DNA from 3 places in the Paenibacillus sp. FSL E2-0151 genome. Region 3 is predicted to be linked to each of the others. Evidence: riboswitches for the same ligand, from Rfam matches in the RefSeq annotation. Region 3 holds a riboswitch; each other region holds the start of a gene.
What was found. A riboswitch is a leader RNA that binds a small molecule or an ion and turns the genes downstream of it on or off. The one in region 3 is predicted to bind S-adenosylmethionine.
Positions count from the first base shown of each region.

Region 1: it holds a riboswitch for S-adenosylmethionine, as region 3 does, so the genes downstream of both, MHI55_RS25835 (methionine ABC transporter ATP-binding protein) here and metA (homoserine O-succinyltransferase) in region 3, are expected to answer to the same signal.
Region 2: it holds a riboswitch for S-adenosylmethionine, as region 3 does, so the genes downstream of both, mmuP (S-methylmethionine permease) here and metA (homoserine O-succinyltransferase) in region 3, are expected to answer to the same signal.

Region 1 covers NZ_CP150308.1:5,805,560-5,816,176, reverse strand. The annotation lists gene MHI55_RS25860 (polysaccharide biosynthesis protein) at 57-1,685, shown strand; gene MHI55_RS25855 (DUF2515 family protein) at 1,883-3,169, opposite strand; gene MHI55_RS25850 (thioredoxin family protein) at 3,311-3,655, shown strand; gene MHI55_RS25845 (heme A synthase) at 4,203-5,141, shown strand; gene MHI55_RS25840 (Cthe_2314 family HEPN domain-containing protein) at 5,305-6,021, shown strand; SAM riboswitch class I at 6,151-6,292, shown strand; gene MHI55_RS25835 (methionine ABC transporter ATP-binding protein) at 6,419-7,453, shown strand; gene MHI55_RS25830 (methionine ABC transporter permease) at 7,454-8,113, shown strand; gene MHI55_RS25825 (MetQ/NlpA family ABC transporter substrate-binding protein) at 8,189-9,028, shown strand; gene MHI55_RS25820 (DUF2167 domain-containing protein) at 9,147-10,109, opposite strand; gene MHI55_RS25815 (SDR family oxidoreductase) at 10,322-10,617, shown strand, end outside.
Region 2 covers NZ_CP150308.1:6,085,220-6,095,836, forward strand. The annotation lists gene MHI55_RS27175 (response regulator transcription factor) at 1-266, shown strand, start outside; gene MHI55_RS27180 (ATP-binding protein) at 287-1,729, shown strand; gene MHI55_RS27185 (ABC transporter ATP-binding protein) at 1,833-2,591, shown strand; gene MHI55_RS27190 (FtsX-like permease family protein) at 2,594-4,996, shown strand; gene mmuM (homocysteine S-methyltransferase) at 5,080-6,147, opposite strand; gene mmuP (S-methylmethionine permease) at 6,125-7,537, opposite strand; SAM riboswitch class I at 7,630-7,731, opposite strand; gene MHI55_RS27205 (Ger(x)C family spore germination protein) at 7,802-9,004, opposite strand; gene MHI55_RS27210 (spore germination protein) at 9,001-10,101, opposite strand; gene MHI55_RS27215 (spore germination protein) at 10,140-10,617, opposite strand, start outside.
Region 3 covers NZ_CP150308.1:2,071,791-2,082,407, forward strand. The annotation lists gene MHI55_RS09690 (arsenate reductase family protein) at 107-472, shown strand; gene MHI55_RS09695 (5'-3' exonuclease H3TH domain-containing protein) at 612-1,505, shown strand; gene MHI55_RS09700 (phosphodiester glycosidase family protein) at 1,511-2,617, shown strand; gene MHI55_RS09705 (MOSC domain-containing protein) at 2,648-3,334, shown strand; gene MHI55_RS09710 (ROK family protein) at 3,407-4,285, shown strand; gene MHI55_RS09715 (HRDC domain-containing protein) at 4,462-5,463, shown strand; gene corA (magnesium/cobalt transporter CorA) at 5,534-6,469, opposite strand; SAM riboswitch class I at 6,921-7,044, shown strand; gene metA (homoserine O-succinyltransferase) at 7,281-8,198, shown strand; gene MHI55_RS09730 (PLP-dependent transferase) at 8,223-9,410, shown strand; gene MHI55_RS09735 (aminotransferase class I/II-fold pyridoxal phosphate-dependent enzyme) at 9,407-10,579, shown strand.

The DNA.
Region 1 (10,617 bases), 3.3 Mb from region 3:
CAGGATTAGCTTCAACGGGATGCACGTCCGGTGTGGAGGAAAGAAGGGGAATTCGTTTGTCTAAGAAAGAAACATTCATTAGGGGTACGCTCATTTTGGCGGCCGCTGCGCTTATCGCAAGAGTACTCGGATTGGTTCAACGGGTGCCGCTGGAGCATATCCTCGGCGATATCGGTAACGCATCGTTTACCATCTCCAATACGGTATATTTAATGCTGTTAACTGTAGCAACGGCGGGCATACCGAGTACACTTAGTAAGATGGTATCGGAACGTTATGCGCTCGGACGCGCGAGTGAAGCCCAACAGATCTACCGTGCAGCCCTGATCTTTGCCGCTGTGGCTGGGGTAGTCATGTCTGCTTTGTTGTGGTTCGCGGCACCTTATTATGCTACGTATGTGTCCAAAGTACCGGAGTCAGTCAGCGCCATTCGCGCCTTGGCTCCAGCGTTACTACTTTTCCCGGCTATTGCGATGATGCGTGGATATTTCCAGGGACGTGGCAACATGACAGCAGGCGGTATTTCACAGATCGTGGAACAGTTCGCCCGTGTAGGTACAGCCATTATCGTGGCTTATGTCATGCTGCAATGGAATTATGATGACCAGACGATTGCTGCGGGTGCTTCATTTGGTGGGGTATTAGGAAGTGTGGGTGCCTTCGGTGTCATGCTGTACTTCACCTTGAAGCTACGTCGTAGCGACCGTGCGGCCCAATTGAATTACGAGCGTGCAGAGCAGTTGCCAATGCGAGGTATCTACAGTGATATCTTCAAGCTGTCTATTCCAATTGTGCTGTCTTCACTTGCGGTTCCAGCCATTAACTTCATCGATTCATCCCTTGTGGTGCCACTGCTTAGTGGCCAGATCGGACTCGAAGAAGCGACAGGTGTACTTGCGATCCTGGGTGCGAAAGCCCAAAGTATTGCGGGTATTCCTCCGATTCTGGCTATCGCTTTGAGTCAATCGTTGGTGCCTGTCATATCGGCAGCATTTGCCCGCAAGGATGAAGCGCATCTGAAAAGTCAGGTTACACTTGCCTTGCGCATTTCGATTCTGACTGGTATGCCGATTGTCATTGCACTTTGTGCGGCAGCGTATTCGGTCAACGGATTGCTGTTTACCAATCTGGATGGAACGCCGATCATTGCCTTGTTAACATTCGGTACCATTTTCCAGATTACGATGATGACCACCAACTCTATTTTACTAGGGGTAGGGAAACCGCGGATTACGATGATCAGTGTCGCAGCAGGTGTTGTGATCAAATTGATCGCAAGTCTTATTCTGGCGCCGATCTTTGGCATTTACGGCATCATTATAGCAACGGCCCTTTGTTTCCTAGTTATCACATACCTGAATCTGAGGGTCCTTCGCAAAATCGTTGATTTCTCCATCATGGGAGATCGTTGGAAAGGGTTTATCATTACGGTCTTGCTTGCAGCAGGTGTAGGATTTGCAACGAACTGGATTGGCAATACGATCTTTGGACTGTTCCTGCCAGCGCGTGTATCCTTCTTGCTTACCTGCCTTGTGGTTGGTGTGCTTGTTGTGGTGGTGTATCTGGTTCTCATGGTTGTGCTGCGTGTACTGCGCAAGGACGAGCTGGGCAGTTACCCTCGCATTCTGCAAAAAATTCTTCGTCCACTTATGCGTCTTCAACGTGGAGCTGGGCAAAGAGGTTAAACATGCAAGGAGCATCATCCATGCTCCAATATTTTGTGAAAATAGGATACAAGCTCTGTCTGCTGTTAAGCGGACAGGGCTTTTTGTTTAGCTAAGGAGCTGAGCGACTGAACTCGACATTAGCCCAGCAAGCGAGGATTAGCGGTACATCGGATATCACATCATCCGTCTTTGCCTGCTCTATATAGTCTTCAGCATTAGTGTGTGATGGCTTTAGCATCATGAGCCAGTGCTGTTTTCAGCATGCCATACCGGTGTTCGTGACTCATCTCAAACAGCCATGGCCGACGCGGTGCCGTCAGATAACCGAGACAATCCCGAGTCTGAAGCCAGTCATGTCTGGTAATCGGTTCATAAGGCGTGTCCCCCCATACGGAGAGCAGTTCCGGACTATATAATCGTTGCCCTTCTGGAAGCCATTCTTCATCCATTAGCTCCTGAGCATAAAGTGTATGTTCCCCTGCCTCGTCTTCACGATTGGTAAACAGCCCAGGCCAATATTCAGCGCGCGAGCCACGATGGGGAACCAAGCGTGCGAACTCCAACACTTGTGTGTGTACTTGCTCCACGCCAAACAACAGAGCATATAGCCCTTTGCCAAACATGATTCGCTCATCCAGTTTGCCAAAATGTTCAATGACGCGTCCTGCGAGTCCTGCTCCCCGTCCAAGAGGAAAGACGATATGATTCAGACCGGCCAGATTATGCAGATGGAATGCGGGTTTGGAAAGTACTTCTTTTTGAAAATAAGGATGCTGCACCACCCGGCTCTCGATATAGTTCTGCTCATTAATAATTAATGCCACACTTAGCAGTGAACTGCATCGTTCTAGCCAAAAGCGTTCCCAAAACGGCGTCATAAACGCCGATACGTGAAAGTGCGACAAGAGATGGAAACAGCTACGTCCGATCCGGCGACTGTTCATATACAGCAGAAGCTGGGGATATGCATCCTGGAAAATGAGTGCATTGCACCGCTCCAGCAGCCGATACATATGCTCGCGATCACTTTGATTCTGTAGATTATGCATTAAGTCACTCTGAAGATCTGTCATGTGATATCCGCCGTTGCGAGAGACCATATGGGCGAGCAGTGCCCAATGCAGTTCGGGATATTGCTCATAACATTCCAGATAAGCTGCCGTGCGAGTGATATTACTCCGATTGTGCTCTTGAGTCAGTGTCTTAATCTCTTCCAGAATGATGCAATCTTCTTCGCAGACGAGTGCGCTTTGAACCTGGTCCGTGCGTGCAAAAGATTTGTTGCTGGCAGGTAACAAACGCTCCACCTCAGACTGTAAGGCAGCTGCCGTATCTGTATCCCACTCGATGTCACGCAAAGGGTGACGAAGCTGTGCAGAAGCTTGCCATGCAGCCTGTTTGCCACGCCAGATTTCCCGGGCAGCACCCGGAATGGAACGGACCATCTGCAGGAGGGACCCGTGATGTTGTTCGCTGGAAGAATCGGTTCTGGTGGAAGTCATGATGTGACATCCTTTCATGATGTTCTGGGTTTATTTTCACAGACCATGTGGTTATTCTAAGTATGCGCTGATTATTTGACTTCCACTCGCCAATTTGCTTCACTTAGGGTAAGACAAGGTACAGAAAGGGAGATGAACCGAATGGAACAAATCACTTCCAAACCGGCTTTTGATGTAGCCATCCAATCCCCACGTTTGACGATTGCCGTATTCAAGGCAGACTGGTGTGGTGACTGCAAATACATCGATCCGTTTATGCCTGAGGTTGAAGAGAAATATGCACGTGAACTGACCTTAATTGAGGTCGACGTGGATCAGGTTGGAACCGTTAGTGAAGAGCAGAATATTCTTGGCATTCCGAGCTTTGTGGCGTACACGGATGGCCGCGAACTCGTACGGTATGTGAACAAGCTGCGCAAGTCGAGAGAAGAGATTGAGCAGTTCCTGGATCGCGCAGTTGAGGTGTACAACACAATCCATAAATGATGTTATATAAGTTCAACTTATGAATATTTACACAGACACACAGACACTCCGATGACAGAATAGCCTTTTGATCGCTGTTATCCCCAGATTTCTTTGATCCCTTTTAAAAAGGGGAAATCCGGGGATAAAGGCGAAGCATATGCTTCCGATGCAGCTTTCTTTCAGAAAGCTTTTAGCTCCGCTTCAGGCTATTTCTGTCCTCTCCGTTATTGTGTAAATGTTTCATTGAACTTATATAAAAGTATGACAGGTTCATGTTGTAAAAGGGTATACTAGATGAAACGCCATTTCTCTTGAAATAGGGAAATGGCGTTTGTGTGTTCAGGATTCTGTTTAAGACACAATTGAACTGGCATATCCCTCAATTACATAACTCCAATGACCTGCGGGTCATTATTTCACCAGACGTTAACATTTTGTCACAAAGCGCGACGTCAATGAACATTTTATCCGGTATAATGAATTTAGTTGTGAAATAAGTGTCAAAGTACCGAAACAAGCGGAGAATATTCTTCGCCATCTTAAACCAACAGCGGGTGAGAAAAAATTGAAACACTTAACTTTGTTTAAATGGTTAACCGTATTAACCTGTCTTGTCATGTTTCTGGCCACTTTTGGTGGAGGCATCGTAACCAAAACGGAATCAGGCCTTGGCTGCGGAACAGAATGGCCTTTATGTAACGGAAAACTCGTTCCCGCACATACTGTGGCTTCACTCATTGAATATTCCCATCGCGCTGTAAGTGCACTGGCTGGACTGTTGTCCATTGCCTCGTTTGTTGCTTTTCTGCGGTTTGGCAAGTCACGCCGTGACCTGCAATTGTTTTCTTTCTTAACTCTGGTATTTGTTATCGTCCAGGGAATCATGGGGGCTTTTGCCGTTGTCTTCTCCCAATCTTCAGCAGTCATGGCACTGCATTTTGGCTTTGCATTGATTGCTTTTGCCAGTTCTCTAATGATGGCGCTGGGCATAAGGCAGGAGGCCAAAGATGGCGGATTAGAGCGCCTGAATAAATACCCTCGGGTTAGTAAAAAATTCAGAAATCTGGTCTGGTTCTCCACCATTTACACATATCTCGTGGTATACACAGGTGCATTTGTGAGTCACACGGATTCTGCCGGCGGATGTTCTGGATTTCCGCTTTGTAACGGTCAGATTATTCCTGAGCTTTCGGGTGGGGTAGCGGTTGCTTTTGCTCACCGTGCAGCAGCTGCGTCGCTCGTGATTGTTATCGCAATCCTGGGTCACTTCGCTTACCGTAATCATCCGGACAACAAGGAAATGCGTACTCTGGGTGTGGTATCCGTTGTTCTTATTCTGATGCAAGTAGTCATTGGTATTTTCATGATGGTGACAATGAACCGTCCGGAAGTATACATGTTCGTAGCTCTTGCTCATATGCTGGATATCGCCATATTGTTCGGAGTCTTAACGTATATGAGTTTCCTGGTGTACAAGCTGCATCGCCCGGCTAATCGTTTTTAAATATGAAAGTCCACCATCCAGTGATGTACATCATTGGACAGGTGGACTTTGTTTGATGTCAGAGGGATCAGGGCAACCTATGGCAAGCAGCAATTACACGGAATGAATGATGTTACGTTTACGGTGATGAATTCTTGTTGATTTGGAAAAGAGGAGGTTAGATATGCTGCGAACGTTGTTGGGGGAAAAGCCACGTATAAACGAAGGTAAATTGAAGGCAGCGATGGACGCAATGGCGCATACGCTTGAGCTATTTCAACGACAAATGCATGTGGACCATGATCCCACGCATGACTATCGGAAACTGTATGTGTGGACTCAGGGACTCATCTCCTCACTGGATGAACTGGAGCAAAGTTGTTTCGCTGCTGCTCATTTTCGCAGAAAGGTCGTTGCAGGCTCAACGGATGATATGACGGCGACTGAAAAAGCCGAGTATGCACGTTATGTGTATTTCTACAAAGATGGCTTTATCCGCTGCTTTGCCATTCTGGATAAAGTCGGCACAGTATTAAATGAAATATTCCAGCTGAATACTTCCAATACCAAAGCGCATTTTTCTTATTTTACTGTGTTAAGGCAGTTCGACTATGCGAGGGAACATCATGATCTTGCGTTGCAATTAATACAGATCAAGGACTCTTATCGTGAGCCGATGAGCAAGCTGCGCAAGCGACGTAATATGGAAATTCACTACATGAACTCAGAAATGCACGATGACCTGTGGCAGTTACACCAGACCTTGCAAGGTAAAGTGAAATTGGAGGATCTGAATCAGCATGTGCAGGAAATGCGTCAGGGCGTCGATATGGTCTGTGAAACGTTAACAGCCTCTTATAGTTATATCAATAAAATATGGAAAAGGAATAATTCCCTTTGACAAATCGGAATACTTGGAATATACTGAGTTTCAATCGAATGTTACACGGATATAATTGATATTTCAAAAGTTACGTTCACATTATAAAGCATAAACTACATGAACTTATAAAATCCTACAACAACATATTTCTTATCGAGAGCGGCGGAGGGACAGGCCCGATGAAGCCCGGCAACCGATTTGTAATGACATGATACATGTATCATTCGTTATAGATGTTAGGTGCTAATTCCTACAAAATGGTGCAAGACACGATTTTGGCAGATGAGAAGGTATATTCTTTCACGTGAAGAGCCCTCTTTGTATCTGCAAAGGGCTCTTTTTTTGTACTTTAAGGGGAGTTTTCCTTTAGATCGGGTAAAGATACATGTAGGTGGTTGGAAAGGGGCAAGTGCGATTGATTGAATTAAAAGGTTTAACGAAAACGTACGGCAAAGGGGCAAAATCTACAACAGCGTTATCCGAGCTGAATTTGAGCATCCAAAAGGGTGAAATCTACGGTGTGATTGGCCATTCCGGAGCTGGAAAAAGCACATTGATTCGCTGCATTAATTTGCTGGAACGGCCTACGGAGGGTGAGGTATGGGTCGACGGAATCAACCTTACTGAACTAAGCAAAACTGAATTGCAGCAACAGAGACGCAAGATCGGGATGATTTTTCAACACTTTAATCTGTTATCTTCGGCAACGGTATATGACAATGTAGCTTTTCCACTAAAGCTTGTGAATACACCCAAGGAAGCCATTGATCGCAAAGTGAAGGAAATGCTTGCACTGGTTGGTCTGGAGCACCACAGCAGCAAATATCCGGCTCAATTATCGGGTGGCCAGAAACAACGTGTAGGGATTGCGAGAGCACTTGCAAGTGACCCAAATGTTCTTCTCTGTGATGAGGCTACTTCGGCACTTGATCCGCAGACGACAAATTCAATCCTGAAGTTATTGCTCGACATTAATGAAAAGTACAACCTTACGATTGTGCTGATCACACATGAGATGCATGTCATTCAGAACATCTGTGACAAGGTGGCTGTCATTCATCAGGGCGGCATTGTGGAACAAGGACCTGTAACAGACGTGTTCCTGAAGCCGCAGCATGCGATTACGCGGGACTTCATGATGCGTGACCATGAAGCTGGACTTGCTCTGGAAGAGACCGCTCTGGCAAATGCAGGCGTTGAATTGCAGGCAGGTGCTGCTTCCAAACTTGTGAAGATATCCTTTCTGGGTAACAAAACGTATGAAGCGATTTTGTCTAGAACGGTACGTAAGACAGGAGTGGATTTTGCCATCCTGCAAGGTACAATCTCTACGATCAAACAAGTTCCTTATGGGCAGCTGACCGTTCGGTTCGAGGGTGATTCAAATGCGATTGATCGGACGATATCAGAATTGACCGCAGAGGGACTTGATGTGGAGGTGCTTCGTTAGATGGATTTTTCAACAGTTCGCTGGGAAGAGGTTGGTAAAGCCTCCATTGAGACACTGCAAATTTTGGGTGTATCAGGCTTGTTCACCGTAATTTTTGGTTTACCGCTCGGAGTGCTGCTGTTCATGACAGCCCGATCTGCTTCGATCAAGTCACGGACGGTGTACATTATATTGTCCTTGATTGTGAATATTTTGCGCTCAGTCCCATTTATCATATTGATTGTTGCTCTTATACCGTTCACTCGTTCACTCGTCGGTACTGCTACAGGTGTGTTAGGTGTTATACCACCTTTAGTTATTTCAGCAGCTCCTTACTTTGCTCGATTGGTGGAGACGACGTTGCGAGAAGTTGATCGGGGTGTCATTGAAGCGGCACAGTCAATGGGTGCATCGACCGGACAAATTGTAAGACGGGTATTACTGCCTGAAGCGTTACCTGGTTTGGTTGCTGGTATTACCATTACCATCGTTACGCTTGTCTCTTACACGGCGATGGCGGGCATGGTTGGTGGTGGAGGTCTAGGAACGCTGGCAATCAACTATGGGTATTATCGTTATCAAAATGAAATCATGATTATATCCGTAGTATCGATGATCATTCTTGTGCAAATTCTCCAGATGGCTGGAGATCGCTTGGTTACATTTTTCACCAGGAAATAACACATAGATAACATGATGGTTATGCAATAATGCAGATGCCACATGACAAAAATGATTAGAGAAGGGGTTTTACACATGAAAAAATGGTCTTTTGCTCTACTTAGTCTTATGTTGATTGCGGTTCTCGCAGCTTGCGGAAACAACAAGGACGCCGATAGCGGCGCAGACAATTCAGCAGGTGCACCTCGTACAGTTGAATTGAAAGTTGGAGCTTCACCTACACCACATGCAGAGATTCTGGAAAGCATCAAGCCTGAACTGGAAGCACAAGGTATCCGTCTGCAAGTCGTTACATTCAACGACTATGTACAACCCAATCAGCAGCTTGCTGATAAAAAATTGGATGCGAACTTTTTCCAGCACCAGCCTTATCTGGACACAGAGAATAAAGAACGTGGATTCAACCTCGTTTCTGTAACACCTGTTCATGTTGAACCTTTTGGTGGATACTCCAAAAAGATTAAGTCTTTGGATGAATTGGCAGACGGCGCAAAAGTAGCAATTCCAAATGACCCATCCAATGGTGGACGTGCACTGTTGTTGCTCGCGAAGGAAGGTATTATTACGCTGAAAGACAACACAAATATCTCATCTACGATTCAAGACATCACAGCCAATCCGAAGAACCTGGATATCATTGAGCTGGATGCAGCCATGATGCCTCGTCAATTGGATGAAGCGGATCTGGTATTCATCAACGCTAACTATGCGCTCGAAGCGAACCTGAATCCGGCGAATGATGCTTTGCTGATCGAAGATCTGCAAGGTAACCCATACGCAAACATCCTCGTTTCCCGTGAGGACAACAAGGATGCAGATGCAATCCAAAAACTGGCTGCTGCTTTGCACTCCGAAGAAGTGAAAACATTCATCAAAGAACGTTATAAAGGTGCAGTTGAACCTGCAACTGAATAATTCACGATATGTATGATATGATGTGAAGCTATTAAGAATAAGCCGTATATCTCTTCTGAAGAGATATACGGCTTATTTTATGTTTCCTAATCTGTGCTGACGTGGGGATCAACACAAGTCAGAGTTTTTCCGGTTTCTCCGCGTTGGATGGATGCCCAGATTGGCGGTAGTAGGATAATTCATTCTGATCAGCATACTGCTGCTCATCTGCTTCTTGCAGGTACGTTCTCTCGGAGGGAGAGAGTGTTTCTTCTTCTCCGTGTGAGCTTTTGATCTTGTATCTGATCCAACCAATTAACCCAAGGACGACAACGAGGATCAAAGCCCATCCTTTTTTGAGCAAAAGAAGAGCACTGAATTTCTGGGAAGCTGTGTACCCGATCCCGCCCATCAGAAGACTGTTGAGCCCTATAGTGGATGTTTTGTCAGTCGAAGCATTGTACTCCTCATAGGTGTATCCTGCATTGATGCTAAGCTTATGAAGTACGGTTTCCTCGAATGCCTGACGGCTCTGTTGAAAGTTGGCCGTATCTGTAACCAGAATGGCTGTGATGTATCCTTCGCGTGTCAGGAGTTTTACATTGTAATTGACCATGGCTTGCTGATCAGCATTCTTGAAACCAAGGGAGTAAACCAACTGGTGTTTGGTACTGTCATATGCCGGTTCGATTTCCCACCCCGTTATGTACGTTCTATATTCAGGATCAAGTTCTCTGTTATCTTCTTCTGTGCCTCGGATATAACTGCTTAACAGTTCTTCGGCATTCAAATTTTGATCGTCATCGTGGATGTGACCTGTCTTCACGTACTCGAACACTACATACCACGAGCCGAATTCGCTATTGCTGGTTAGGCTTCCGATTTCATTCCCGTTAGGCTTTCCATCACTGTTAAGTATCGAGCGTTGGGTATTGGGCTTATCCAGATAGGAATGGCTTTCAGGGACTTCCAGCGTGGCCTTACCATCCAGAGAGACAGATGCTGGTCCAATAATCCAATCGTACTCATCAGGTGCTTGCTCATTCTCACTTGCCGCCGCTGATACCTGTAAGGCACTAAAGACTGTGAATAAACTCAACATTAAAAGTGTAAGAAATGCTATCCATCTTTTGTTCTTCATATTCATGTAGAGGTCCTTTCGGGTTATATCATCGACAGTACCATAGGTGTTTGTTTTCAATCAAGATATATTTGGAATTAAAGGTGAATAATCCCTTGTGGATAAGCGAGTTGTAGGAGGACGATAAATCTTTTATACTGGATAGTGACTGCTCTTTGAAGAGGGGGATGAACGTGAAGGGAAAGATTGCCCTCATAACGGGAAGTGCCAAAGGTCTTGGTAAAATGACGGCCCTCAGTCTGGCAGATCAAGGGTGTCATATTGCCCTCAACTATGTACACAGCAGAACAGAAGCTGAGGCTTTAAAGGCTCAGATTATAGCCAAGGGTGTGCGGTGCATTGCCATCCAGGCTGATATATCCAAGGTGGAAGATATCTCTTCATTGGTTGAGCAGGTGGAAGGTAAGCTGGGCAACATTGATATTTTGGTGAATAACGCAGGTCCATTTGTCCGTGAACGCCGATTATT
Region 2 (10,617 bases), 3.1 Mb from region 3:
AAGCCTATAAAGTTACATTAAACGGATCGGAAGTTTCTCTGTCTGCCAAGGAATTCGAATTACTTCATTACTTGGCAAGCCATAAGAATCAGGTATTCTCCAAAGCCCAGTTGCTCGACGCCCTCTGGGGATATGCAACCTACGGTGATGAAAATACCGTAACCGTATACATTCGCAGACTACGTGAAAAGATTGAGGCAGATGCCTCGCATCCGACCGTTCTGAAGACGGTATGGGGTGTCGGTTACAAATTCAATTACGAATAAGTGAGATTGGAGGCATCCACATGTCATTGAACAGCTGGTCCAAACGCTGGTTGTTAACAACACTTGGGCTTCTCATTATTATCGTTTCAAGTATCCTTGTACTGTCGATGATACTGTTACAAGATCGAAATTCAGGCGAATCCAATCTATCCTTGAATCAGGTTCGACTCAAGGTCAATCCGATCTTACTCGCTTTGGAGCAAAATTATCAGCATCTTAATGAACAAAATATTCGTGAAGACATACGTTCCACCGCAAGAGAGACCGGGGTTCTGCTTACCTATCTAAACTTGGATGGAAAAGCCATTCTGTCCTCCGACCCCACCTCTGAAGGGACGCAAGTTAATCTGCGTACAGCTCTTCATTATGATCTGCATCATGCCACTCAGGCCGCGGATGGTAACGATTGGCTTGATATGGCGTTTCCTGTGATGGACGGACCCACGGGAAGTCAGATCGGCAATGCCATCTTTTCCATCCCCCAAGCCATGGTTACGGTTCAGCAATCGATGACTTTTCCGGTTATATTGATTAGCGCACTCCTGCTCCTGTCACTGATTCTGAGCTTATTTCTATTCTGGATGAAACGAAAACTGGACAAACACCTGCTCTCTCCCATCCATCAATTGAAGCAACATGCGGAATCCATGCTTAAAGGCAATTATGAAGAAAAAATCCAGTACAACCGGAACGATGAATTGCTCGAAGTATATGCCATGTTTGATCTAATGCGCACGGAGATTAAACATATGAGCGAGCAGCGTATTCAGCAGGAACAAGCACAAAAAGAACTCATCACCAATATATCTCATGACATTAAAACACCAATTACCACGATAAAAGCATACATAGAAGCTATTGAGGAAGGACTATGCAACGATCAGGAGACGCTGATGGAATATATGGGAGTGATGCGAACCCATACGGATAAAACAGCCCGCCTTGTGGAGGATCTGCTAGTTCATGCACTTCAGGAATTGGGGCAAATTTCGGTGGAAACCCGTGAGTTGTACAGTGGGCCTATACTGGAGACGATGTTGAAACCTATTGAACATGTTGTCCTAACAAAGGGGCTTATCTATAAAGGACCCAACTACATCCCCAATGTGTTAATCGCTATCGACCCCACTCGAATTGAACAGGTGATCTCCAATCTTGCCGCCAATGCCCTCAAGCATACAGCTCCAGGAGACACGATACGTATAGATATGGAACTGGAATCTGAGCATTTGAATGTGACGATTGCCGATTCGGGTCAGGGAATACGTGTACAGGACATGCCGTTTGTTTTTCAGCGTTACTTCAGAGGCCAGGCGAGTCATGCAGAACAACGTGTTCAGGAAGGTACAGGGCTGGGCCTTTCTATCTGCCAAAGCATTATTGAAGCACATGGAGGCCATATTTCCTTTACTAGTAAAGAAGGACAAGGTACAACCTTCCGGTTCTATCTGCCGATCTGCTGAGCCCACACTCAACAGCTGTAATACTTTATTCATAATTTGATAAGGCTTCCTCAACATCCCTCCTCTAGAATAAATCCTATATTGCACTCGGGAGTGATTCGAATTGTCCAAAAAGGTGATTATCCGTGCACAGAATCTGTGCAAAACGTACAACAGCGGAAGTGAACAACATCATGCCATCCTTAATGTTGATCTTGATATCTATGAAGGGGAATTCACGGTCATCATGGGTAACTCTGGCTCTGGCAAATCAACCCTCTTATATCTGCTAAGCGGACTGGATCAGATTACAGCAGGTGAGGTCTATTTTCGCGACCAGCGGATTGACGCTTACAGTGAACGTCAAATGTCCGATTTCCGCACCCGCCGGATCGGTTATATCTATCAAAGTATCAATCTGGTCCCAGACCTTTCCATCAAAGAGAACATTGCTTTACCGGGATATATTGCAGGAAACAAAAAGAAGGACATCCTATCCCGCGCTGCTGAGCTGATGAATGCCATGGATATTGATGGACAGCGTAACCGCCTCCCATCCCAAACTTCCGGAGGACAGCAGCAACGAGCTGCGATTGCACGGGCTTTGATCAATTCGCCGGATATCATTTTTGCGGATGAACCGACCGGAAGCTTAAATATGGAACATGGCACAGCCGTTCTCGATATCCTTACAGATATTCATCGAAAAGGACAGTCTGTTGTTATGGTGACGCATGATATCAAGGCCGCCTGTCGGGCAGATCGCCTGATCTATATTCAAGACGGCAAGATTGGCGGAATCCTTGAGTTTGACACCTATGACGAACATCAAATTCAGGATCGTGAAGCGATTATCTTCGCTTTGGTTACGGGGAAGGAATAACGATGGCAGTCATATTTAAACTTAGCTTGTCGTATCTGAGTAGGAACAAAATACAAAATGCGTTGATTGCGCTGCTCCTGCTTCTCTCGACACTTCTTGTATCTACAGCTACTGTCATTCTGGCGAACACCGGCAATCAGTTTTATGAAATGCATACCCGAACCCATGGATCTCATCAGATCCTGACGTTTGAAAAAGGAATGAATGACCCTGACGCTGTGCACAACTGGTGGGCTTCTCAGGATGGAGTTCAGGTGTCCCCTTTGCTAACGTATCGTACATTTTCAGGCATCATTTTGAATGAAACTCACATCCCTAACATCTACCTGTACATGTTTAATACGCCTCCGCCGCCTTGGGGTGTGGATGAACTAATTTTCTCAAGCGGGACGCCCGACACAGTTCCCGAACAAGGCTCCGTCTGGATTCCAACGTCCATGGCGAATGCTTATCATATCTCGGTAGGTGATACCATTGGCTTCAAAACCGGCTCAAGCACACTTGAATTGAATGTATCGGGCATTGTCATCGATGTACCATACGGGGCACCCTTCTCCAATACAGCACGGGTCTGGATGAATCCTGCCGATTATCAACATGATCTCGCTACACTTGCTGGCAACGAGAATCGTATGATGGGCATCCATTTTAACGATTACAGCATGAATTCGGTGTATTGGGAACGGTACAATCGTGAGACAGGTATTCCGTTTCTGGAATCCAAAATGGAGTTCGAGGCCATTGCCTCTTTTTATCTGATCATCAATCAGGTTATTGGATTCATCATGATATTCATGGGTGTTGTCATGCTCTCTATCGCCCTGATGACCATCGGATTTACGATTGCGGATGCCATCCTGGCCAATTACAGAACGATAGGAATCCTCAAATCACTAGGTCTGACTTCCCGAAAAACGATAGGCACCTATGTTATTCAATATGCATTGATATCCATCGTAGCCATTATCCCTGGACTTGCACTCAGTATATGGATATCCAAATGGATCATTAATATTTCTGTATCCTCTCTTCGAGTGGGGAATCAGAACATTCCAGTTCAAGGATTGGATGCGGCCATACTGGCCGGCGTACTACTATTTACTCTAGTGATTCTGTTCACTGTGTTACATGCCAAAAAGGCACGCAGCATACAGCCCGTGCAGGCTATTCGTTATGGTATGTCGGAGACAGATCACAGCCGGATGGCTGGCAAAATGAATTCGCCATTGGCGCACTGGATCGGGTTCACACGACTGCCTGTGACCGCCGTGCTTGGATTCCGACATGTGTTCAAAAACACCAAAAGCTCTGTTCTAACAATCCTGCTGACTACCATGGCTTCCTCCGTACTAGTTTTGGGGTATGTTCTGCTGACCAGTATAAACGGAATTGAACAGACCGCAGCTAAATGGGGGTATGACAATGCCAATATCGCAGCAGTCGTAGTGAACAAAAGTAACTTCCCCAAGGCTGAACTAAAGCACGTGTTAGCGCAGGATTCGAGGATCAGCAATGTAGGCTGGCAAGGGAACACAACGGGTGTAATTAGCCCGGAGTCTTTGGCAGCAGTAGAGGGCCAATCCATCAGTCTCAACTTGAGTGTACTGGACGGGAGTTATCAGGAACTTGGATTCGAAACGTTAAAAGGGGTTAACCCACAACATGCGAATGAAATTGCCATTGGTGTAAGTGTAGCCAAAACATCAAATAAAGATCTCGGTGATCTTATCGATATCTTTATTGAAGGAGAAAAGCGTACATTCCTCATCACAGGCATCTATCAGGCGTTCGCCAACATGTCTGTTTCAGGCAGAATCACCATTGATGCCATGAGAAGTGTGAACCCGGATTATAGTGAATTTGATGTTATCTTCATCAATGTGAACGATATGGCACAAGCGGGTAAGGTTGCCTCTGAATTAAATGAGCAATTTAAAGATTTTGCTTCGGTAGTCACTCAGAAGACTTTGCTTGATTCGGTTTACGCGGAAGCCGCTAACATCCTGATCTATCCGATGAGCCTGATCGGATTGCTGTTTATCATTGTGACGTTCATCATTATTTTCAGTACCTGTAGAATCAATATCCGTAAAGAAAGCAGAACGTACGGGATATACAAATCGCTGGGATTGACATCTCGTCAAATCCGGTTGTCGCTCACCATGGGAATGTTCATACTGTCCTCCGTGGGAGCCATACTGGGTATTTTCGTCGGCGTATACCTGCTGCCTCTTCTACTCGAAATGGTCCTTTCCGGTTATGGTATCGTACAGCTTCCACTGATCCTGCATTGGGGTGGAATGGTACTGTTCACCTGTCTAAGCATCATTGCAGCCAGTCTTGGCTCGTGGTTCTCTTCGAGAATCATTCGGGAAGCATCGCCACGTATACTGGTTATCGAATAATGTAATCAGAATGCCTTAACACAATAAAACAAGCCCTTCCATACCTCTATAGGATGTGGAAGGGCTTGTTATCATGATATGAACTAATTCCGCCATTTCTTCGCAAGTGCACCAATCTGATGTGGCGTTGTTCGGCAACAGCCGCCAATAATTTGCGCGCCCGCAGCAACCCACTGCTCCGAAGCATCACTCATACTGCCACAGGTACCCTGTCCGCTCCACGTCTTCGTTGCTGCATCATATACTTCTCCCGAATTCGGATACACAATAACAGGTTTGTCGCTGGCACTGCTGAGAATACCCACTGCTTCCGTCACCACTTCCATCGGAGCGCAGTTCAGGCCAATTGCAGCAATCTGCGGCTCGGAGCCAAACGTCTGTGCACATACCTCAAGCGGTGTGCCCTCGCTGATGCTTGTCCCGTCTTTTAAAGAAAAGGATAACCAGGCATACGCATGAGGAAACTCCTTCAGTAAATCAACCAGCACTTGTGCTTCCTGCAACGAAGGAATTGTCTCAAACGCCAAAATGTCAGCACCCGCTTCAATCAGCGCCGCCATACGCGGACGGTGAAATGCGGCCAGCGTCTCATCCGACACGCCGTAATGTCCCACATACTCTGAACCATCCGCCAGATAGGCGCCGTACGGACCAACGGACCCGGCAATAATTGGACGTGGACGAAAACTGTCTCCTTCGCGATCTACTGTACGATCTGTTATATGCTCCTCATTCTCTACGTTCTCGGAACGTACCGAAGGAGCTTCTACAAGCTGACCTGTCGAGCTTTCTCTCCCTACTAAACTACTCTGCACTTCTGCCCACACGACATCTCTCGCCTGTACAGCCAGTTCCACCGTCTTGCGGATCAGCTCCAGTGCTGACTGTTCATCGATCCCTCTCTTGCGGAAACCATCCACCGTCGCCTGATAACTGGATGTAATCGCACAGTCGGCTCCTGCTCGAAAATAATCTGCATGGACCTGAACAATAACATCCGGATTCTCAAGCAACACACGAGCAGACCATAGTGGATCATCGAGATCACATCCATGCTGTTCGAGTTCCGTTGCCAACGCTCCATCCAGAATCATGACCGGATGTTCACGAAGGATCTGTTCTATGGGGTTATTCTGTTGTGCTTGCGTCATGTACTTGTCCTCTTTTCTTATTCACACGTTCTGTCAGATAATAAGCAGCGTAACATACTGCGATAAACGGAACCCCACAATACAGCGCAATTCGCTGTGTCGGGTCAAAGGCAATACCTATGCATGAAGCCAGGCATAATATAAATGAAACAATTGGTACCACCGGATACAGTGGTGTGCGGTAGACCAGATCTTTGACCGCATGTCCTTCCCGGATATATTGTCTGCGGAACATGTATTGGGAGGCACTGATACTCATCCATACTGCAACGACAGCCAGACCTGAAATGGAAACCAGTGTAATATACACGGTACCTGGCGCAATGATGCTGGACAGCAAGGCCAGCGCACCACCCACCATACTAATCAGAAGTGCATTCAGCGGTACTCCGCTTTTGGTCAATTTGGCAAACCACGGAGAGATCGTTCTTTTGTCAGCCAGAGACCAGAGCATACGTGAAGATGCATACAGGCCTGAATTGGCAGCAGAGAGAATCGCCGTCAGAATAACAAAGTTCATAATGTCTGCTGCATAGGGTACACCCACCCGCTCCATTACCGCTACAAACGGACTTTCCAGTACACTGGCATCCGACATGGGCAGCAAGGCCGACAAGATAATAATCGTTCCGATGAAGAAAATAACCAAACGCCACAGCGTTGTATGAATAGCCTTTGGTATCGTCTTTTCCGGGTTCTCCGTCTCACCGGCGGCAATGCCGATTAACTCGGTGCCTGAGAAGGCAAAGTTTACAGCAAGCATGGTCATCAATATCGCTGTAGCCCCATGAGGGAACCACCCGGATGCGGTAATATTCGATAGAAATGGAGCCGGTTCAGAATCCGCCATGGGAATGAACCCAAACATGGCTGCGCCACCGATAATAATGAAGATTACGATAGTCACTACTTTTACAGATGAGAACCAGAACTCGGATTCCGCAAAAAATTTCACCGTTAGAGCGTTAAACAGAAAGATCATCAGTGCAAAAACCGCGCTCCATATCCATACGTTTACCGATGGGAACCAGCGCTGCATAAGCAATCCGGCGGCTGTGAATTCGGAGCCAAGCGCAACAGTCCAGGTTAACCAGTATAACCAAGCCACCGTGTAACCTGTTGCCGGTCCGATATATTTGGCTGCATAACTATGAAATGCTCCCGTCTCTGGCATATGAACAGACAGTTCACCAAGACAGAGCATCACCAGATACACAACGATGGCTCCAATCAGATAGGACAGAATGGTTCCCAGTGGTCCCGCCTGCTGAATGGTGTAACCTGAGCTGAGGAATAATCCCGTTCCAATGACTCCTCCGAGAGAGAGCATGACCACATGCCGTGCCTGCATTTTCCGCTGAAAATGCCCTTTGTCGTTGTTGTTCTCCATACCTGCTGCTCCCCTACTTCTTCATCCAGAAAAAACAAAAAAGACCCACTCTGCCTAAAGAGTGCGCCGTTACTGACAAATAAAAACAAACGCTCCTATCTATCAGGCTTTCACCCGCTGGAATTAGCACAGTATCCTTCAGATCTGTTGCTGAGGTTTCTAAGGGCCAGTCCCTCCACCTCTCTGGATAAGAAAATGATTTTTTACTAATATAGCGATCTATCATGAATGTGTCAACATTTAAATAATATATGGCACACCTCGTTATTCGGTGGAAGACCCCGGATTCGTGATGGTGGTCTTTACCTCATACGTGATCGGCACGGTGCTAAAAATTTTATCCCAATCGTCTTTGACTTTTTTCCATGTTTTAGGTTCTTTGATACGTAAGCTATCCCGAAAATCCGCAACATCTACTTTATAGGTATGCTGCAGTTTGTATAACAACTGTCGAATCTGTTGTTTGGCAAGTTCAGCAAATTCTTTTTCCAATTCACTGAGATACGCACCTTTTTCCTCTTCCTCGGGAGCACGCCAATCCTCCATCAACCAGCCTTCGGATTCAGTTTTCACATGGAATGAAATATCATCGCCAACCACTTTTGGAATTATTGTTGTTTTTTTCTTCTTCATTTCATATACAACAGTGAACCCCTCTTTATTGTATGTCTTCAAGATACCTCCTTTTTCTTTAGGTCTGAGCCAAGATAGCCCTTCTAGATCCGTTTGGCTGAGTTCCCCGATGAATTTTGTTGTTTTCCCATCAAAGATACTGGCACCGGAGAACTTGTCCTCTCCATTGAAGTTCAGTACATTCTGGAGCAAAAAGCTGGAACCGGATTGCATTTGTGCATCTAATTTGGAGAGTAGAACGGGGTCCAGGATTTTATTGGACAAGTATGAATTACCGGTAATACCTGTAAGATAAAATGCTGGAATCCGGGAAGGATCATCTGAAGTCAGTACATCAACAGCGCGATGATGGCTAATCAACACCAGACAGTTAGGACGAATATCGTTATCCCGAAGTACAAAATCCAGCAGCTGGTCCAGACCATACTTTTTGGCGATATCCTTGGACACAACGATAACCTTCAGATGATGTCCGATGAGCGGATGATCTCGTCTCAGTGCAAACTGACGAAAGATTTGCAGCAAGGAATCTCCGGTAAGCTGTTCATTGGAATAGGACGTTTTACCAGAAGCAGGCGAACCGGATTGTTGGCTCTTCTGACTGCTGGAATTACCCGGAGCAATCTGTACCGTGGCTGTCACATTGTTCTGCTTGGAATACCCTCCTCCCTGATTGGCGATGTTCTCCTCAAATTCCGTCTCTTTGCCGATATCGATCCCGAGACCAACGTAGACACTTAGATCCTCTATCTCTCGACTGCTCCAACATCCGGATATCGTTAAGAGAATGCATAATACAGTGGCTAAGCGTAACAACATGCGGAATGTAATCATGCATGCTTGCCTCCTTTTTTGCGAATCAGACTTAACAACAGTAGTACCAGAGGTAAAATGCCAAACAAAAATACGGACACATTGCCTAGCATATCTCCTAGTACGAAGGTATCATCCACTGTTTTGGGTATCATTGCTGTCAGATAAATGAACGGCAGCAGGCCGTACATGATGCCTTTGATTTTTTTGGAACGAAACAAATCACGAATACCCACCGAAGCGCAGTAATGTGTAATTGCTGTAGTCGAAAAGATTTGCATAATCCAGATGACCAGCAATAAGGATTCAAAACGCTCGAATATCAGACCCTGGATTTCGAAGCTTCTTACCAAATCCAGCGTTGGCCAGGTTCGAGTTTTGATGCCATCGAGCGATAAACTGCCTATAACCATCACCACCGTGATCAAGTAGATAATAGTGGATATGAGTATCCCCCAGGTCATCGCTTTATTGCTCTTCTTCGGATTTTTCATATAGGCAGTCATGATTAACATCACCTCATAGCCCGTATAAGATAATAGTGAAGGCTTCAACCCTTGGAAAACGGGCATAATCCCATCACCGAGGACGGGTCTCAGATTGCCAATCTCGAATAGCTGATTACTAAGCAAAATTTCAATCACAAATATAATAATCGTAATCGGAAGGATGATCTCAAACACACGTACGATAACGCCAAGCCCGCCTGAAATCATATATACACCGATCCACATGAAGACCATCACAATCGCCCAGGTGGGGGTGCGTTCGAGCAGATACATCCCAGTCACTTCAGCCATAACTCTGATTTCGAATGCGGCAATAACTATGAAATACATAATCATAGACAATCCCAGTATGTAAGCAATCCAGCTGCCCGTAATCTCACGGGTGAACTGGAAGACGGTTTTCTCCGGAAATCTGCGACACAGGGTAACCAGAATTATTCCCACACCTATGATAATGAATCCAGATAGGATAATGGAAATCCAGACATCCGGTGTTCCGACAGCTTTGCTGGTCGTTCGAGGTAGTGTCAATATCCCGGCACCAAGCATGTAATTGACAATAATTACAACGGCCTGTGTCGTGGTTAGCTTTCCTTGGGAGCCATTCACTTAGTTCACCTCCAGACCTTCAGTAGATGGAATTCCATTTATTTTTTCCGATCATCATCGATCGGATTAGTCATTTTGGGACGCATTCTCATCATATTTAGCGGTGCACGGATAACAAAATCCTTCCATTCATTCATGTGATAGGGAACGGCTGGTGCAACATAAGGTACGCCAAAGCTTGAGAGTCGTGCCAGATGTGTACACACAAGCAGAAAGAACATAACCACGCCAAACAATCCGAGTACGGCTGCGCTGAACATAGCGGCAAATCGTAGAATCCTTAGCGTTAATCCCGCACTATAGACCGGAATCGTAAAGGAAGAGATGGCTGTTACCGCAACGACAATGACCAGAAATTGGCTTATTATTCCCGCTTGCACGGCTGCTTGGCCAATAATCAGACCTCCTACGATACCCATCGCTGGCGCAATCGGTTTGGGCAAGCGTATCCCGGCCTCCCTCAAGATTTCAATTGAAAGCTCCATGATGAGTACCTCAATAATTGAGGGGAATGGC
Region 3 (10,617 bases):
GCGATGGTATCGATTTGGAGCGACTTTTGGATTTGCGAAGCAAACCAAGGGAAGCGAGAAGTCGAGACCGGAGCCACACAGGAGCCACACACTAGGAGGAAAATCAATGAGTAACTTAAAAATATATCAATATGCCAAATGCGGTACATGCCGCAAAGCTGTAAAATGGCTTGAAGCTCAAGGACATGAGCTGGAGTTAATCCCTATTTTTGACTCACCGCCTTCAGAATCTGAACTAACAGAACTCATCCAAAAGAGTGGACTGGAAGTGAAAAAGTTCTTTAATACGAGTGGGGAAGTATATAAAGAACAACAATTGAAGGACAAGCTTCCGAGCATGTCCGCTGATGAACAGATTCGTTTACTGGCTTCCAATGGTCGTCTGATCAAACGTCCGATCGTTACGGACGGAGAAAAGGTGACGGTTGGATTCAAGGAAGAAACGTACGAGCAGGAATGGAATAACGCATAAACGCGCTGAATATCAGCCTTGAATTGTTCAGAATTCAGGGCTTTTTTGGCTGAACGATGGTTGGCGGAACTATGCTATAATGATAGAATTAGTTTCGATATTTTATATGCTAGATTTAGATAGGAGAGAACAAATTCAAGTGAATCAACGTAATGAACCTACTTTGTTGCTGGTAGATGGTATGGCGGTGTTGTTCCGTGCTTTTTATGCGACATCTGCAAGCGGATATATCAGACGTACAAAGGCAGGATTGCCTACCAACGCAGTCTACGGATTTATCCGTTATTTCTGGGATGCGGTTCAGACTTTTGGGCCAAGTCATGTCGTATGTTGTTGGGATATGGGCGGTAAGACGTTCCGCGGTGAAGAATATGCAGCCTACAAAGGCAACCGGGCCGAAGCTCCGGATGACCTGATTCCCCAATTTGCTCTGATTCGTGAAGTCATGGATAGCCTGGGTATTCCGAATATAGGTGCACAAGGATTCGAAGCCGACGATTGTATCGGGACGCTTGCGAAGTATTATACCGAAGAGACCGATATGAATGTTATGGTACTGACGGGTGACCACGACATGTTGCAACTGATCAATGACCGCACAAGTATCATTATTATGAAAAAAGGCCATGGCAACTACATGGTGTACAACCCTGAAACGCTCATGGCTGAGAAACAACTGACACCTCGTCAAGTGATTGACATGAAGGGTCTGATGGGAGATGCCAGCGACAATTATCCCGGAGTACGGGGAATTGGTGAGAAAACAGCGTTGAAGCTTGTACAGGAATACGGCTCCATTGAAGGGATTCTGAGCAACATGGATAAACTGACCCCTTCGGTGCGTAACAAGATTGAGAATGATTTGGACATGCTTCATCTGTCCCGCAAACTGGCAGAGATTCATTGTGCTGTTCCGGTTGCCTGTGCGCTGGATATCTGTGAATTGCGTCTTGATCCGGATATGGTGATGGACAAGTTTGAACAACTTGAGATGAAGAGCCTTGGCTCTTGGATGGGAGTGGCAATAGGGTGAGCAACATGAATAACGTACGAACAGGCAAAAAGTGGTGGACAGGGGCTATGGCCCTTGTCCTGGCCTTGCCCGTAATTCTTTCGGGAGCAGTAAGTGCACCACAGACAGTGGATGCCAAAGCAGCAATTAGTACCAAAGTACAGAAAGTAAAAGCAGCAGGACGTAATTTTACCGTACAGACCGTTTCGATTCCAAAGGGAACACCGGTTACTGTCGGACTCGCGAAGAAGCAAGTTGGCCAGACGGCAACATTGCCATCGATTGTGAAAGCCTATGGTGCGCAAGCAGCCATTAACGGAGCATTTTTTGAAGCATATAACGGAGCACCAGATCCATACGGTATGTTAATAGCAAATGGTAAGGTCATACATATTGGAAGATACGGAACATCCATCGGATTTAAGGAAGACGGCTCGGCGATCATGGATTCACTTCAAGTGAGTTTGACAGGTAAAGTAATGGATACAAAAGGTAAATCACGGAGTTGGTATGCCACCTTTATTAATCGAACACCTTCAGCGAACGCAAGCATTACGATGCTATATACGCCTGAACGAGGTGCCACAGTCGGATTCAAAGGTGGCACTGCGGTTGTCATGGAGAAAGGTATCGTGACCAAAAAAGTGCCCAATACAAATGTAGCGATTCCTAAGAATGGCTCGGTACTGGTTTTCACAGGTAATCAGAAGTCTTCTTCGGATCGTTTCACCGTTGGTTCGACCGTAGAAATGAATTATAAGTATACGAACGCAGCAGGCAAAGAGATCCCTTGGCAAGATGTAGTGACTGCTGTTGGGGCAGGACCCCGTCTGGTGAAAGACGGCAAGGTAGCTGTCAATCCGACGAGCGAAGGTTTCAAGGATTCCAAGATTCTTAATGCTTCCGGAGCCAGAAGTGGTATTGCGATCATGGCAGACGGTTCTGTTATGCTGGCTACCGTTTCCGGAGCAACAATCAAGGAGTGGGCAGCGGTGATGCAGAAGCTTGGTGCCAAACAGGCCATGAATCTGGATGGCGGTGCTTCCTCGGGTATGTATGCCGGGGGCAAAATGCTGACTTCTCCAGGTCGGCTCTTGAGTAATACACTCGTATTTGGCGGCTCTGTGCGTTAAAAGAAAGTGATTATGGGAGGTATGACGCAAATGACACTCACATCTGATCGAAAGCCAGGGGAGGGCAATACAGCTGTTCTGGCCATTAATGTAGGACTGCCGCGGCCGCTCCCTGGGCAGAAGCGTGAAGTGCTGAGCGGCATTGTGAAACATCCTGTATCCGACGCGGTTTTCCTGTCATTCACTGGAATGACAGGGGACGCGCAGGCGGATCTGGTGCATCATGGCGGCCCTGACAAAGCCGTTTGTGTATACGATTACAGTCGTTATCCGGCGCTGGAACAACTGATGGATCGCAAGCTGGATTGGGGAGCTTGTGGAGAAAATCTGACGGTTGAAGGCTGTGCCGAAGAAGACGTACGGATTGGTGATGTGTACGAGTTGGGCGAAGCCACAGTGCAGGTCAGTCAGCCCAGACAACCTTGCTTCAAGCTGGGTGCGAGGTATGACTATAAGGAGCTGCCTGTTTATTTTCAGGAGAGTGGATATACCGGCTTTTACTTTCGTGTACTGCAAGAAGGTGAGATAAGGCCTTCATCGATATTTCGACGGATCAGCACCGATCCAGCCTCAATGACGGTTCTTGAAGCCAATCGAATCATGAATCAGGGGAAAGAAAATGTCGAAGGTATTCAGGCGTTGCTGGCCATTCCTGCGCTGTCAGACAGCTGGAGGCAAACGTTAATGAAACGATTGTCCAAGCTGGAGAACAAGTAGCAGGGTAATTATCGTGTCATCAAGTAAAGCAATTCGAATTCCTTTTTAAACTAACTTGGGAGTGTGACTAACATGACGATCTTAGGCGCAATTGAAGCAGGCGGAACCAAATTTGTATGTGGTATTGGCACAGAAAACGGAGAAGTTCTGGAACGCGTAAGTTTTCCAACAACAACACCGGAAGAGACCATGGCTCAAGTGATTTCATTTTTTGAAGGCAAAGGCATTGAAGCTCTGGGTGTAGGTTCATTCGGTCCGATTGATCCGATTGAAGGAAGCCCAACATATGGCTATATCACAACAACACCTAAACCACATTGGGGACAGTATAACGTGATTGGCAAGCTCAAGGAGCATTTTGATGTGCCGATGACATTTGATACGGATGTGAATGGTGCGGCACTTGGAGAAGCAACCTGGGGCGCTGCACAAGGTCTTGAGAGCTGTCTGTATATCACTGTGGGTACAGGTATTGGTGCAGGTGCTGTGGTTGGCGGTAAAATGGTCCATGGATTGTCACATCCAGAGATGGGACATATCATTGTACGCAGACATCCGGAGGATACATACGAGGGTTTCTGTCCGTATCATGGTGACTGCCTCGAAGGCCTTGCAGCAGGACCGGCCATTAACAAACGTTGGGAGCAACCGGCTTATGAACTGCCTGCAGATCATAAGGCTTGGGAGATCGAAGCACATTACCTGGCACACGCCCTGATGAACTATGTTCTGATTCTCTCTCCGCAGAAAATTGTCATGGGGGGCGGAGTAATGAAGCAGGAGCACCTGTTCCCGATGGTTCGTAGCAAACTGCAGGAGTTGCTGGCTGGATACGTTCAGCATCCGGCACTTCAATCCGACATTGACCAGTATGTTGTTTCACCAGGACTTGGCGACAATGCAGGGCTGTGTGGTTCGCTGGCGCTTGCCAAGTTGGCATTGAATAAGTAGGTCATTAAGGGATTGACGAATTTTACCATTGTGGTATGATATGGGCAACAGCATAGTACGGTTAATGAGGAAGCACCTCTCTTGCATGGATTTTGCAGGAGGGGTGTTTTTTTGTGCTGCCTATAGGTAGTATCTCTAACTCGTATAAGCTGAATATTCAAAGGGAGGGAACGAAAATGGAAGTCATTTTCATGAACAGATTGTCCAGAATGTCAGATCAGAATGCAGAGTATGCACAGTTATGGATTGGGGAAGAGGAAGATAGTTGGCAGCTGGGATGGAGTCGCTACGAGGAAGGAGAGCGTGAGGACAGCATCTGGTATGAAGGGACTTCTTGGGAGGAGCTGCTTCATATTTACCGTCATCAGCTTGCCATACAGATGAGTGAGGGGTACCGACCGCAGTTGCAGGGGTTATTTCATGAGAATGATGATCTGAAGTCACGCAGTTATGGTGGACAGCGGCTCCATTGTTACAGTGAGTTATACGGCAATGAACAATTATATACGGATCTGTGCACATGGCGCAGGAAGAGAGCTGTGTCTGACCGGAAGGCACCGTATTTTATTGCAACGAATCGTCTGCTGCGTTTGATCAGTGCCTTTGTTCCGCAATCGCTGGATGAACTGATGCAACTTCCGGGCGTAGGAGAGAGCAAAGCAACTGAGTATGGTGCGGAATGGATGGAGATTACAACCGGACTGGAGCGTTCAACGACATTCCCGCTGGACTGGGTATACACGGCGCTGAAGGAAGAAGAGTATGAGAGTTGGTTATACAAGCAGAGAGAGCAGAAGTACAAGCAGGAACTTGATAAGTTCACCACGCGTAAGCAGGTGCTTGAAGGCATGAAGGAAGGGCATACGTTAGAGGAGATTGTTAATCGATCTGGATTATCCCGACGCGAGTTGGTTGAGCTGTTAGAGGCACTGGATCACGAAGGTTATGACACCGATTGTCTTCTTGATGTGGAGCTGGCAGTGATGCCAGAGAACGAACAAGAGGCCGTATGGAGTGCGTATGAGGAGCTGGGAGATACGTTCCTGAAGCCAGTATTACATAAGGTGTATGGAGGAGAGAAACCCGATGGAGGAAGTCTGGAGCAGGTCTATGAAAGACTGCGCATGATTCGAATCCGCTTCCGTCGGCACGCAGAGACAGAGAAGAATGTTGGTTAATAATCAGAAATGAAAAAAGACGAGGCGTTTCTCCCGGAGGAGCGCTTCGTCTTTGTTATTTCATACGAGTTCATACCCAGTCTTTCTTGCGGAAAATGAAGAACATGCTCAGGCCCAGGGTAACCATTAGGCCAATCACAACAAAATAGCTGTATTTCCAGTTAAGCTCTGGCATGTTCGTAAAGTTCATGCCGTATATACCGGTAATGACCGTCAGCGGCATGAAGACCGTGGTAATGGCGGTAAATACACGCATGATCTCATTCGCCCGGTTCGCAATACTGGATTGGTAGGCTTCTCGCAAGTTGCCCATCAGGTCGCGATAAGTCTCAAAGGTTTCAGATATTTTTACAGCATTCTCATAGATGTCACTGAAATACTTTTGCAGTTGATCATCGATGAGACGCAGATCTTTTTTATTCAAGGTGTTAATGACCTCTTTCTGAGGTCCGAGCACTTTTTTCAGCCACAAAATCTCACTGCGCAGCCCGATAATTTCACTCAAATGTGACTTTTTGGTATGCATCAGAATGTCTTCCTCAAGCTTCTCGATTCGTGCTTCAATTCGGTCACCTACGGTGAAATAATTATCAACAATCAAGTCAACCAGTAAATACAGCAGACGATCCGGTGTACTGATTTCCTGTTCCCACAGGATCGGTTTCAGTGTGCGCAATTCGCTGATCTTGTGCTTGGTAACACTAATAATGAAATGTCTGCCAAGGAATAAGTTGACCGCACGTAGAAATATCTCTTCATCATCGAAACGGATGCTATTAATCACAATAAAATAATGGTTCTCATAAATTTCAATCTTCGGACGTTGTTCTTCGTCACTAAGACAGTCTTCTACAGCCAGATCATGCATCAAGAACAGCGGCTGAAGTACCGCCAAATCGTCTACGTCTGCATCAATCCAGTAAAATCCTTCCGCTGGTGGAGTCAGCGCCTGCTGAATGTCGTCCACCGGAATAAATACACCGTTGTTTACCAACCGGATTTTCATCGTTAATCTACTCCTTCTGCACCCGCCAACTTGGCGGATATTATCATTATGGGCGCAAAAAGAACAAATCAGCCGGTCGGCAGCGGAGCCTGGAGATCAGGGCTGCGTTCACTATATAATCAAACGGAAGTCACGTCCCGCTGCCGGCATGCTGATGTCAGTTCTCTATGCAGTTTGTCGGAATTCGGCTGCCAGTCAGGCCTCGGGTCGCCATCCATTTAATATGTCACCTCTCACATAAGGGTTTATAACACCTTGTTTAGTATACCGCTGGTACAAGGTGCTTTCAAGCGCAAAAATGTGTCTATTTCGCGCCCTGAGGCAGTGTATGACAATGGATGATGAACGGTTCCGATCTGGGAAGCAGACATCGAACTGCAACTTGACGTGAGGGCATTAATGTAATAAAGTAGACGGTGAACCATATTCAATTACAATCTAATACAGCGAAATCTTATCAAGAGTAGGTGGAGGGACTGGCCCGATGAAACCCGGCAACCGGCGGTATACCGCACGGTGCTAATTCTTGCAGCGACTAAGTGTCAAGTGGCACTGTTGTAACTGAGAGATGAGAGAGGCGCATATCTATTTTACATATGACCTTTCTCGAAATCCGAGTAAGGTCTTTGTCATATGCCCCGACTTCTCAGCAGTGATTTTCGCTAAGGAACTTGAGGTTGTTTGTAATGTTGGATGAAAGAGCAATTCAATGTTTTTACAAGCTCAAGGCAGTCTATAACTGTATTGATGTGAAGACATCAAGCCAGGGGTGGCTGCATCTATCTATGCACAAGGAGGAGTTAGACTTACTATGCCAATCAAAATACCCGATACGCTACCAGCAAAAGAAGTACTTGAAGGAGAGAATATCTTCGTCATGGATGAAACTTCTGCATATCAGCAGGATATTCGTCCACTCCGTATCGCTATATTAAACCTGATGCCCACAAAGGAAACGACCGAAACACAATTGCTTCGTCTGGTGGGAAACACACCTATTCAGGTGGATGTCGTTCTCGTACATCCCAAATCCCATACGTCGAAGAATACGTCTCAGGAGTATTTGGATCTGTTCTATAAAACCTTTGATGAGATTGAGCACCGTCGTTTCGATGGAATGATTATTACGGGCGCCCCTGTGGAACAGATGGATTTCGAAGACGTGAACTATTGGAATGAAATCCAGGAGATCTTCGAATGGACTAAAACCAATGTGACTTCAACCCTCCACATATGTTGGGCTTCCCAGGCAGGTTTATACCATCATTTTGACGTACCCAAGGTTGCACTTGATGAAAAGTGTTTTGGCGTTTTCCCACATACCATCAACAAACCACATGTTCCGTTGTTGCGTGGATTCGATGAAGTATTCAACGTTCCACATTCCCGTCATACGGAAGTGAGACGCGAAGATATTGAAAAGAATGAGAATTTAGAGATTTTGGCTGAATCCGAGGAAGCGGGGATCTTCCTGGTTGCTACCAGAGACGGCAAACAGATTTTTGCCACAGGACATGCCGAGTATGACCCGTTCTCATTAAAGTGGGAGTATGACCGGGATACAGCTAAAGGGTTGGATATCGCATTGCCTAGACATTATTATCCGAATGACGATCCTTCCCGTGTGCCACCAGCTACTTGGCGCGCTCATGCCAACTTATTATTCTCTAACTGGCTCAATTACTATGTGTATCAAGAAACACCTTACGATATTGGCCCGCAAATCTAATCGAGATTACAGGAGGATGCAGCAATGGAAGACAACAACAAGTTGAAAATCGAAAGCCGCTTAGCACAAATTGGGTCCATCAATGAACCGGTTACAGGCGCCATTAACTTTCCGATCTATCAATCCACTGCGTTTCGCCACCCGAAGCTTGGACAAAGCACGGGGTTTGATTATATTCGTACGACCAACCCAACTCGCAAAGTGTTGGAAGAGGCGGCCGCAGCGCTGGAGTCCGGTGATGCAGGATTTGCCTGTAGTTCAGGTATGGCCGCGCTACAAACCATCTTTGCCATGTTCGGTCAAGGGGATCATCTGATTGTATCGCTGGATCTATACGGCGGAACCTATCGTCTGCTTGAACGCATCTTGTCCCGTTTCGGTGTAACCGCAAGTTATGTGGATACAAATGACATTGCAGCACTGGAAAATGTTCGTCAGCCGAATACCAAAGCTGTATTTATTGAGACACCAACCAATCCGTTGATGATGATCACCGATGTGGAAGCTGTCGCTTCCTGGGCGAAAAGTTACAACCTGTTGACCATTGTTGACAACACGTTGCTGACTCCATTTTTCCAACGTCCGATTGAACTGGGTGCCGATATCATCATTCATAGCGCTACCAAATATCTGGGCGGACACAATGATGTGTTGGCCGGATTAATTATAACCAAGGGTGAGGCATTATCTGCAGAGATGGCGTTCCTGCATAATTCCATTGGAGCGGTATTATCTCCAAGTGACTCCTACCAGTTGATGAAAGGTATGAAAACCTTGGCTCTTCGCATGGAGCGTCATGAGTACAATGCACTTACCATTGCCAAATACTTGCTTGAGCACCCAGCGGTGGTTGAAGTGTATCATCCAGGCCTATCCGATCATCCGGGGTATGAGGTACAGAATAAACAATCCACGGGTAACACCGGTATCTTCTCTTTCAAAGTGAAGGATGCACGTTATGTTGAACCATTACTTCGTCATATCAAACTCATTGCTTTTGCCGAAAGTCTCGGTGGAGTGGAATCTCTCATGACTTATCCGGCGGTACAAACTCATGCGGATATACCTCTTGAAATTCGTGAAGCCGTAGGTGTGGATGACCGTCTGCTCCGGTTCTCCGTAGGCATTGAACATGCAGATGATCTGATTGCAGATCTCGGCAATGCTCTGACAGCTGCACAACAGGAAGTGGAAGGAGGCGTGCACTCATGAGTGAGTCCAACAACAAGCCCAATTCCGAGTTGAAATTTGATACCAAATTGCTCCATTTTGGCGATGAGATTGACAAAACGACTGGAGCCTCCAGTGTACCGATCTACCAAGCATCAACATTCCATCATTTTGATATCTTCAATCCGCCTCAACATGATTACAGTCGTTCGGGTAATCCGACACGTCAGGCTCTGGAAGATTACATCACATTGCTGGAGGGCGGCGCACGAGGCTTTGCCTATTCTTCGGGGATGGCTGCGATCTCAAGCGTGTTCATGATGTTCTCTGCAGGGGATCACATGATTGTAACGGAAGACGTATATGGAGGTACGTATCGTTTGCTTACTTCCATATTAAGCCGTATGCAGATCGAGACAACCTTTGTAGACATGACCAATATAGATGAAGTAAAAGCGGCACTCAAGCCAAACACCAAGGCAGTTTATATGGAAACACCGTCCAACCCTACACTGCGAATTACGGATATCGCTGCCGTAACTGACTGGTCGAAGGAACATGACCTCATCACGATTCTGGATAACACCTTTATGACACCGTACTATCAGCGTCCAATTGAGCTTGGTGTGGACATCGTCGTACATAGTGCTACGAAGTTTCTCGGAGGTCACAGTGATGTACTGGCAGGGTTAGCGGTTGCTCGCACGGAATCACTTGGCGTACAACTGAAACAGTTGCAAAATGGACTTGGAACTGTACTCGGGGCACAAGAATCCTGGCTTCTGATGCGCGGGATGAAAACCTTGGGGGCTCGCATGGCTCATAGTGAACGGAGCACAGCCAAACTGGCGGCATGGCTTAATGAGCGCAGTGATATTACCGCTGTGTTTTATCCTGGACTTGAGGATCATCCGGGCCGTGAGGCACATGAGCGCCAGTCCACAGGATATGGAGCTGTCGTTTCTTTTGACGTCGGTTCAGGTGATCGTGCAAAAGCAGTTCTTAACCGGGTGAAGCTCCCCATTGTTGCTGTAAGCTTGGGAGCTGTGGAGAGTATTCTGTCCTACCCAGCGATGATGTCTCATGCGGCAATGCCGGCTGAGGTTCGCCGTGACCGTGGCATTACAGATGGGTTGCTGCGCTTCTCTGTAGGTCTGGAAGATATCGAAGATCTCATTGTAGATTTGGAACAAGCACTTCAGGAATCCTAACAAAAGTGGATGCCCGAATACGCCGATGCGTATCACTT